DNA from 3 places in the Dactylosporangium sp. NPDC005572 genome. Region 1 is predicted to be linked to each of the others. Evidence: riboswitches for the same ligand, from Rfam matches in the RefSeq annotation. Region 1 holds a riboswitch; each other region holds the start of a gene.
The links. A riboswitch is a leader RNA that binds a small molecule or an ion and turns the genes downstream of it on or off. The one in region 1 is predicted to bind thiamine pyrophosphate.
Positions count from the first base shown of each region.

Region 2: another riboswitch for thiamine pyrophosphate. It lies ahead of thiS (sulfur carrier protein ThiS); the one in region 1 lies ahead of ABZS66_RS21145 (archease).
Region 3: another riboswitch for thiamine pyrophosphate. It lies ahead of ABZS66_RS49245 (ECF transporter S component); the one in region 1 lies ahead of ABZS66_RS21145 (archease).

Region 1 is NZ_JBEXCY010000040.1:49,520-52,784, forward strand. It holds gene ABZS66_RS21130 (DUF1048 domain-containing protein) at 1-57, shown strand, start outside; gene ABZS66_RS21135 (cold-shock protein) at 145-348, opposite strand; gene ABZS66_RS21140 (50S ribosomal protein L11 methyltransferase) at 500-1,183, shown strand; TPP riboswitch at 1,251-1,377, shown strand; gene ABZS66_RS21145 (archease) at 1,428-1,856, shown strand; gene ABZS66_RS21150 (RtcB family protein) at 1,878-3,265, opposite strand, start outside.
Region 2 is NZ_JBEXCY010000274.1:9,433-12,697, forward strand. It holds gene thiD (bifunctional hydroxymethylpyrimidine kinase/phosphomethylpyrimidine kinase) at 1-50, opposite strand, end outside; gene ABZS66_RS55750 (thiamine phosphate synthase) at 47-559, opposite strand; gene ABZS66_RS55755 (thiazole synthase) at 556-1,308, opposite strand; gene thiS (sulfur carrier protein ThiS) at 1,346-1,549, opposite strand; TPP riboswitch at 1,548-1,658, opposite strand; partial or broken gene thiO (glycine oxidase ThiO) at 1,705-2,730, opposite strand; gene thiE (thiamine phosphate synthase) at 2,727-3,265, opposite strand, start outside.
Region 3 is NZ_JBEXCY010000197.1:2,879-6,143, forward strand. It holds gene ABZS66_RS49235 (acyl-CoA dehydrogenase family protein) at 1-235, opposite strand, end outside; gene ABZS66_RS49240 (alpha/beta hydrolase) at 280-1,125, opposite strand; TPP riboswitch at 1,178-1,294, shown strand; gene ABZS66_RS49245 (ECF transporter S component) at 1,370-1,936, shown strand; gene ABZS66_RS49250 (ABC transporter ATP-binding protein) at 1,933-3,261, shown strand; gene ABZS66_RS49255 (energy-coupling factor transporter transmembrane component T) at 3,258-3,265, shown strand, end outside.

The DNA.
Region 1 (3,265 bases):
TACGCGGACCTCTACCAGGAGTCCCTCAGCCGGGAGCACGGCACGGCCGAGCGCTGACGCCCGTCGCGACCGGCCGCCTCGCCGTCGGGCAGAGGATACGACAATGCCCGTGCGGCTCGGCGGACTCCGACGCGTGCCGAATGGTCAGACGGCTCGAACGTTCTCCGCCTGGGGGCCCTTCTGGCCCTGGGTCACGTCGAACTCGACCTTCTGACCCTCGTTGAGCTCACGGTAGCCACCGCTCGCGATCGCCGAGTAGTGCACGAAGACGTCCGGGCCTCCGTTGTCCTGCTGGATGAAGCCGAAGCCCTTTTCCGAGTTGAACCATTTCACGGTACCGCTTGCCACGCGTTCCTCCTGGACAGTGTTACGCCTGATCGAGACGCGTATACCCGGCTGGTGACGACAGAAACCTGCGGGCTCCTGCCGGGTGACGTGCCGGTCAACAATGGGCGGAAGACCGGAAGCCGCCCCGTAGATCCGTCATGCTTGATCGATGATGAGTCGGGTCGGGCAGGCGTTGGCCGAGCTACGCCATGAGGTGACGACACCGGGCACCGGCCTGGACCGGCTCCGCCTCGTCGAGGTGCCGTCAGTACCCGAGGTACGGCTGTATCTGGCTGAGGACGCCATCGTGTGGTGGGCCAGGATGGAGGCGCAGGCCGGTGCGAAGCTACCGCCTCCGTTCTGGTCTTCCGCGTGGGCCGGGGGCAAGGCGATCGCCCGATATGTCCTGGACCATCCGGCGGCAGTGGCCGGCCGGCGGGTCCTGGATCTGGCTGCCGGCTCCGGCCTGGTCGCCATCGCGGCAGGAAAGGCCGGCGCGGCCGCGGTAACCGCGAACGACGTCGACCCGTACGCGGTCGCCGCGATCACACTCAATGCGAAAGTCAACGCCGTGCTCGTCACCGAGTGCCTCGCGGACCTGCTCGACGGGGACGGCGGCGACGCCGAGACGGTCCTGGCCGGTGACATCTTCTACACCGGGCCCATGGCTCAGCGCGTGCTGGCCTTCCTGGAACGCGTTGCGGCGCGCGGCGCCCAGGTGCTCGTGGGTGATCCGGGCCGGGAACACCTGCCCCGCGACCGCATGCAGACCGTCGCCACGTACCAGCTGCCGCTCGGGGACGGTTTCGCAGACGCCCAACTGACCCAGATGAGCGTGCTGCGCCTGCGCCGGTAGCACAACGATGCCTCTTTCGCTCACCCTCCATCGGCGCGCCGCCGGCGTAGCTTGGGCGGTAGGCCTACGAGACGTGCGGGAGAGCCCAGCTGGATGACAGTTGAGCTGAGAGGTTGAACGACCGAAAGGCCGAACGGCGATCCCCACTACCTGATCCGGGCAATGCCGGCGAAGGGAAACCGCCTCGTAGGTCTTTTGGCTGCCCGCCAGCCGGCCCGCGGTGCGGACGAGGCAGGGGATCCCGATGACCACCGGCCCCGCAGCGGGGTACGAGTTGCTGCCGCACACCGCCGACGTCATGCTCACGGCGTGGGCGCCGACCGCCGAGGAATGCATCGAGGCGGCGGTCCGGGCACTCGTCGCCTGCTTCGCCGACGTCCGTGCGGTCGGACCGGCCCGCCTGGTCGGCTTCGCCTGCGAGCCGGCACCCGACGACGAGCTCCTGGTGGAGGTGCTGGAGGAGGCCATCTACCTGCTCGACACCGAGGACGTGGTGCCGGTCCAGGTAGCGCTCGCCCGGACCGCGCGGGGCGGCCTGGCCGGTGACTTCGGCGTCATCGCGCGCTCGGACGTCCCGCTGGTGGGCCCGTTGCCGAAGGCGGTCACCCGTCACGGGTTACGGTTCGCACGGCACGGCGGTCTGTGGCGCTGTGCGGCCGTCATCGACGTGTGAACCGCTGCGATCCGCGCCGGCTCAGCCCTTCACAACACCGACCGGCACGAGCCGGGCCACCGGGTCGGCGAGACGGGCCCGCCGGCACGTCTCGACCACCTCGTCCACGTCCTTGTACGCCTCCGGCGCCTCCTCGGCCAGCCCACGGGCGCTCGCGCCGCGGACCAGGACGCCGGCGGCGGCCAGCTCGCGACGGACCGCCTCGACGGGGGCCTGCCGGACGACGGCGTGCCGGCTGAGAGTGCGTCCGGCGCCGTGGCACGCGGAGTGGAACGCCTGCCCACCGGCCACACCGACGAGCACATACGAGGCGGTACCCATGGAGCCCGGCACCAGCACCGGCTGGCCCACCGACCGGATCGCGTCCGACAGTTCAGGGTGGCCGGGTGGGAAGGCCCGTGTGGCGCCCTTCCGGTGTACGCACAGCTCCCGGGCCACCCCGTCCACGGTGTGCGTCTCCAGCTTGGCGAGGTTGTGCGACACGTCGTACAGCAGCCGCAGCTCCCCCAGGCCGGCATCGCGGAAGCAGCGCCGGGCGGCGTGGGTGAGCAGTTGCCGGTTCGCGCGGCCGTAGTTGGCGGCCGCGGCCATCGCGGCCAGGTAGCGCCGGCCCTCCGCAGACGCCACCGGGGCGCAGGCCAGCTGCGGATCGGGCACCCGGATGCCGTACCCGTCCATCGCGGACAGCATGACGCGGACGTGGTCGGAGCAGATCTGATGGCCCAGTCCCCGCGACCCGCAGTGGATCATCAGGCAGAGCAGGCCCGGCCGCAGGCCGACCGCGCCGGCCACCCGCTCGTCGTAGACGTGGTCGACCGCCTGGACCTCCAGGAAGTGGTTGCCCGAGCCGAGGCTGCCCACCTGGCCCCTGCCCCGGGCCAGCGCCCGCGGACCCAGGGCGCCGGGGTCGGCACCGGCAACCGCACCACCGTCCTCGCAGAAGGTCAGATCCGCCGGTACCCCGAACCCTCGCTCGACCGCATACGCCGAGCCACCGAGCAGGATCTCGTCCAGCTCGGTCGGGCGGACGGACGGCAGCACGCCGCCGCGGCCCATGCCCCGCGGCGTCGCCGCCCCGAGCAGATCCATCAGGCGTCCCAGGTGCGGCGCCGCGTCGGCACGGGTCACGGTCGAGGTGAGCAGCCGCACGCCGCATGAGATGTCGAAGCCCACCCCACCCGGGGAGATCACCCCGCCACGGGCCGGGTCGGTGGCCGCGACCCCACCGATCGGGAACCCGTATCCCCAGTGGATGTCCGGCATGGCGTACGACGCCTCGACGATGCCGGGCAGCGTCGCCACGTTCGCCACCTGCTGTAACGCCTGATCCCCCGGCGCGTCCGGCAGCAGGCGCGCGGTGGCGAAGACCACCCCGGGCACCCGCATCGCCCCGACCGGCTCGATGCGCC
Region 2 (3,265 bases), on a different contig from region 1:
CCGCCACCCGAGTCGGATCCCGCGATGGTGAGCGCCACGACGGGGTTCATGCGGTCAGCAGCTCCTTCACGAACCGGGCCGGGTCGTCGGCGCGCATGACGGCGCCCATCACGGCGACGCCGGCCGCGCCCTGGTCGAGGCAGTCGCGCACCCGGGCGGGCGAGTCGACGCCGCCGAGCGCGTACACCGGGACGGACACCGCGAGCGCCATCCGGCCCAGGCCGGCCAGCCCGAGCGGCGGGCCGTAGCCCGGCTTGGAGCGGGTCGGGTAGATCGGCGACAGGGTCGCGTAGTCGACGCCGTCGTCGGCCGCGGCGACCAGCTCGGCCAGGTCGTGGCACTTGCGCAGCCGCGGCCCCTCCTCCAGCAGGAGCGCCCCGCCGGCCCCGCCGATCATGGCGCCGAGCCGGCCGGCGAGCTCCGCGCGCTCCCCCGCCGGCAGGTCGTCCTCGCGGAGCACGAAGATCCGCGCCCCGCCGTCGATCGCCCGGTTGACCACCTCGTCGAGCGGCCGGGTGGCCTGGCGGCGGTCGGTGAAGACGATGAGCCCGGGCGTCACCACGGCAGCCCGCCGGTGGGGCTCGACGCGGTGGCGTGCAGGCGGCGCGGGATGCGCCCGGCCGTGTACGCGAGCCGCCCCGCCTCGACGGCCAGCCGCATCGCCCCGGCCATCCGCGCCGGGTGCTCGGCCCGGGTGACCGCGGAGGCGAGCAGCACCCCGTCGCAGCCCAGCTCCATCGCGAGCGCCGCGTCGGACGCGGTGCCGATGCCCGCGTCGAGGATGACCGGCACACGGACCTTGTCGCGGATGAGCGCGATGTTGTGCGGGTTGCGGATGCCCATGCCCGAGCCGATCGGCGCGCCGAGCGGCATGACCGCGGCGCACCCGACGTCGGCGAGGCGCTGGGCGAGGATCGGGTCGTCGCTCGTATACGGCAGGACCGTGAACCCGTCCTCCACCAGCTGCGCGGCGGCCGCGGCCAGCTCGACGCCGTCCGGCAGGAGGGTGTCCTCGTCGCCGATGACCTCCAGCTTGACCCACGGGGTGCCGAACGCCTCCCGCGCCAGGTGGGCGAGCTTCACCGCCTCGGTCGCGGTGTAGCAGCCGGCGGTGTTCGGCAGGATCCGCACGCCGCAGCGCTCGACGACCTCGAGCAGCGAGGGCGCGGCCGGATCGAGCCGGCGCAGGGCGACCGTGACGAGCGCGGTGCCGCTGGCCCGGACGGCCGCCTCCAGCGCGGCGTGGCTGGTGGCCCCGCCGGTGCCCAGGATGAGCCGCGACGCGAGCGCCTCGCCCGCGATCTCCAGCGTGTCCCCGGCCGGCGAGGCCGGCCGCTCGGCGAGCTCAGCCACCCTGGACCGCCGTGAGGACCTCGACGTGGTCGCCGTCGGACGGGTGGGTGTCGGCCCACCGCGCCCGGGGCACGACGTCGCCGTTGAGGGCGACCGCCACCCCGCGCGGGTCGGGCCCGGCGAGCTGGTGCACGACGTCGGCGACGGTGATGCTGTCGTCGACGGTCGATGCGACGGCGTTGACCACGAGCTGCATACGGCTCACTCCTGCCTCCCTGCGCCGGCATGACCCGGATCAGGTTCGACGGTCGGGGGCTCACAGCCCCCCTCTCAGCCCGGTCACACCGGACTCCCGTGGGGTACGCCTCGACCATAACCCCGCCGCCCGGCTCAGGTAAAGCGGACCGCCCCGAACGGCGCCAGGTCGACATCGGTCGATCCCTTGGTGATCAGGTCGGCAATGACCTGCGCCGTCACCGGGGCGAGCAGCACGCCGTTGCGGTGGTGGCCGGTCGCCACCAGCAGGTCGTCACCCAGGTGACCGAGGATCGGGGCGTTGTCCGGGGTGCCCGGGCGCAGGCCGGCCAGGGTCTCGGTGAGGGCCAGCTCGGCGACGCCGGGCAGCAGGTCGGCGGCCGGTCGCAGCAGGTCGAGCACGCCCCCGGCGGTGACGGTGGTGTCGGCCCCCCGCTCCTCCTCGGTGGCGCCGACGACCAGCTCGCCGTCCGCGCGCGGCACGAGGTACACGTGCCGCCCCAGGGCGACGCCCCGCACGACGTGGCGGAGGAGCGGCTCGGCGGCCCGCAGCCGCAGCAGCTGACCCTTGACCGGGCGGACCGGCAGCCCGGTCAGCGCAGCAGCGCCGACGCCGTTGGCGACGACCGTCACACCGTCCCGCGGCTTGGAACGGATCATGGTCAGGTCGGTGACGTCCAGCGGCTCGACCGGGATCGGCAGCGTCCGCAGCGCGCGCAGGACCAGGCGCGGGTCGACCTGGTGGTCACCCGCCGCGAACGCGCCGCCCCGCACGCGCGGCGAGAGCAGCGGCTCCAGCTCGCGCAGCTGCCGGCCGGTCAGCGGCTCGATCGGCGTGCCCGCCCGCCGGTAGTACCCGACCATCCGCCGCACCTCGGCGAGGTCGTCGTCGGTGAGCGCGACGAGCAGGCTGCCCTCGGTGCGGTAGCCGACCGCCTGGCCGGTGGCCGTCTCCAGGTCGGCGGCCCAGGCCGGCCAGCGGCGCATCGACTCGAGCATGAGGGACTGGAGCGCCTCCTCGCCGAAGTTGGCCTCGGCGGTGGGCGCCAGCATGCCGGCTGCCACCAGCGCGGCGCTGCGGGCGGGGTCCGGGTCGTACAGGGTGACGTCCACGCCCCGCCGGTGCAGTTCCCAGGCGCAGGCCAGGCCGATCATCCCGGCGCCGACAATCCCCGCGGTCATGGGCGCACCAGCGCCGCGAACGCCGCGGCGGCCGCACCGGGGTCGGGCGCGGTGCTGACCGCGCCCACCACGGCGACCGCGTGGGCGCCCACCGCGAACAGCTCGGCGGCCCGCGCCGCGGTCACCCCGCCGATCGCCACCACCGGCACGTCCACGGCCTCCGCCACCGCCCGGATGCCGGCCGGGCCGATCGCGTCCGGCAGCCCCGTCTTCGTGGTCGTGGCAAACGCGGGCCCGACGCCGAGGTAGGTGGCACCGTCGGCGACCGCCCGGCGGGCCTGCGCGGGGTCGCGCGCGGTCGCGCCGAGGATCGCGTCCGGGCCGAGCACCCGGCGGGCGGCGGCGACGGGCAGGTCGTCGGCGCCCACGTGGCCGCCGTCGGCGCCGGCCGCGAGGGCCAGGTGCAGCCGGTCGTTGACCAGGCACACCGCGTCGTGCGCCCGGCACAGCTCCAGGATGCGCACGGTCAGCTCGTACGCCTCGCGGTCGGTGACGGCGTCCTCCGGGCGAACCTGCACGGTGTCGAACCCGGCCC
Region 3 (3,265 bases), on a different contig from region 1:
CGGCGGAGAGGTACGCGGCGAGCTTGTCCCGGAACTCGGCGCCGCGGGCCAGGCGGCCGGCGTCGAGCTCGGGCAGCGGGTCGATCAGGTCCAGGCGGAACCGGCCGAGGAACAGCTCCTTGCCGAAGCTGGGCTTGCGCCACTCGGACTCGCGGCTGGCCTCGATCACCTTGCGCGCCTCGCGCTCGGTGTGGACCGTCTGGGTCGGTACCTGCTTTGCGTCGGTGGTCGCCATGCCAACCCCCAAAGGCGGGTAACGCTTGATTACAGGCCAGGTTATTACCCGCCGGTAGCCACCGCCATACATCGAGCGATGATGGCATCCGCCACAGCCCCGGGCACCTGGTCGGGAATCCAGTGGCTCACCCCGGGCAGCGGCACGAACCGGTAGTCGGCGGCCACGTGGGACGCGCACCCGCGGGCCGCCGTGGCGCCGATCGCCAGGTCGTCGTCGCTCCAGACGTACGTGGTCGGCACGTGGCACCGCCCGATGCCGATGAGGTCACCCTTCGGGTTCATCGCGCGGTACCAGTTCAGCGCGGCGGTGAGCGCGCCCGGCTCCTGCAGCGGGCGGACGTACCGGTCGACGCCCTCGGCGGTGAGGCCGGAGCCGGCGAAGAGCGCGCGCATGCGGTGCGCGTCACCCTCCAGCAGTACCTCCTCCGCCTTCCCCGGCTGGCGGAACAGCTTGATGTAGGCGGACCGCTCGCGCTGGTCGGCGTCGAACAGGTAGGCCCGGGCCGTCGCGTGCGGGTGCGGCACGGAGACCGCGGTGAGCGTCCGGACCCGCGCCGGGTGGCGCAGCGCCACGTGCCACGCGCAGATCGCGCCCCAGTCGTGCCCCACCAGGTGTACCGCCGGAATCCCCAGCTCATCCAGGACCGCCACGGCGTCGAGCGCGCACTCGGTGATCCGGTAGGCCTCGACCTCGGAGGGCCGGGCCCCGGGCGAGGTGCCCCGCTGGTCCAGCGCGTAGGTGCGCAGGCCGGCGGCGTGCAGCAGCGGCGTGACCCCGGCCCACTCGCCGCTGTGCTGGGGGAAGCCGTGCAGCAGCAGGACCGGGGGCCCGTCCGGCGGGCCGCCCTCGACGACGTCGAAGACCAGCGATCGGGCCGTGATTTTCATGACCTGAGACTACGAGGAAGGAACATTCACTGTTACCTTCGGGAAACAACTGCACATCCGACAGGGGAGCGCACAGCGCTGAGAGTGCGGCGGCCGTGGAATCCGGCACCGCAGACCCTCGAACCTGATCTGGGTAATGCCAGCGCAGGGAGCTCGGTCACCTCACGCAACGCACCACGCCGTCCACCCGGGCTGCGTGGTGTCGCGTCTCCTTCTGGTTCACCCCCGAACTAGGAGGCATCCAATGCAGACCCGTTGGCGCACCGTCGACATCGTCGTCGCCTCGATCATCGCCGTGGCGTTCGCCGCGGTCTTCTACGCCTGGAACAACCTGTGGAACGCGCTGGACGGCTGGGCCCTGCCTTGGCGCGCGCTCATCTACGGCGTGTGGCTCGTCCCCGGCGTCCTCGGCCCGCTGGTGGTCCGCAAGCCGGGCGCCGGGCTCTACACCGAGGTCGTCGCGGCCTCCGTCTCCGCGCTGTTCGGCTCGGCCTGGGGCCTGGGCGTGGTGCTGTCCGGCCTGGTCCAGGGCATCGGCGGCGAGTTCGGCTTCGCCTTCACCGGCTACCGCGGCTGGCGGCTCGGCAACGCCCTCGCCGCGGGCGCGCTGGCCGGTGCGGGCGCGGCGCTGCTCGACCTCAACGTCTACTACGGCGCGTTCAGCCTGCGCGACAAGTGGCTGTACGCGGCGATCGTGGTGGTCAGCGGGGCCGTCGTCGCCGGGGCCGGCAGCTGGTCGCTGCAGCGGTCGCTGTCGAAGACGGGCGTGCTCGACCGGTTCCCGTCGGGCCGCGAGCGAGTGGCCGTCTGAGCACCGTCGTCTTCGAGGGGTTCGGGTGGCAGCACGCCGGGCGCAAGGCCTGGGCGGTCCGCCACCTCGACCTGCGCATCGAGCACGGCGAGCGGGTGCTGCTGGCCGGCGCCTCGGGCGCGGGCAAGAGCACGCTGCTCGCCGCGCTCGCCGGCCTGCTCGCCGAGGACTCCGGCGAGCAGGAGGGCCGGGTGCTCGTCGACGGGCGCCCGGCCCGGGAGATGCGCGGCGAGACCGGGATCGTGTTCCAGGACCCGCAGACCCAGCTGGTGATGAGCCGGGCCGGCGACGACGTCGCGTTCGGGCTGGAGAACCGGGGCGTGCCCGCGGCCGAGATCTGGCCGCGGGTGGACGCGGCGCTGGCCGCGGTCGGCTTCCCCTACGGCCGGGACCGGGACACGGCCGCACTCTCCGGCGGGGAGCAGCAGCGCCTGGCGATCGCCGGCGTGCTCGCGCTGCGGCCGTCGCTGCTGCTGCTGGACGAGCCGACCGCGAACCTCGATCCGCTCGGGGCGCAGCTGGTACGGACGGCGCTGGGCAAGGTGCTCCAGGACCTCGACGCGACGATGGTGCTGGTCGAGCACCGGGTCGCCGACGCACTGCCGCTCGTGGACCGGACGGTGACGGTCGGCGACTCGCCCGCGGACGCGGTCTGGGCGCCCGGGGTGTCGCTGCCGTCGCGGCAGGCGGTCTCCGCGGCCGGCGACGTGCTGCTGCGGGCCTCCGCGTTGACGCTTCGAAATACCGCAAACGTCGTCAATGTCAATATTCGTACCGGCGAGGCGCTCGCGGTGCTCGGGCCGAACGGCGCCGGCAAGTCCACCCTCGCCCAGCACCTGGGCGGGCTCACGAAGCCGGCGTCCGGCGGGGTCGCGGCGACCCGGGCGCTGGCCGGGGACGACGCCGCGAAGCCGCCGCACCGCTGGCGGGCCGCCCGGCTGGCCCGGCGGATCGGCTCGGTGTTCCAGAACCCGGAGCACCAGTTCGTCACCGACACCGTCCGCACCGAGCTCGCTCTCGGCGGCGCGCCGGCGGCGACCGTCGACGACCTGCTCGACCGGCTGCGGCTCGCCCACCTGGCGCTCGCCAACCCGTACACGCTCTCCGGCGGCGAGCAGCGCCGGCTCAGCGTCGCCACCGCGCTCGCGGCCGCGCCGTCGGTGCTGGTGCTGGACGAGCCGACGTTCGGGCAGGACCTGCGGACGTGGCGGGAGCTCGTGGTACTGCTGGCCGATCTGCGCGACGAGGGGCGGGCGCTGGTGCTGGTCACACACGACCCGCAGCTCGTCTCGTCGCTGGGCGACCGCACGCTGGAGCTGACTTGACCGG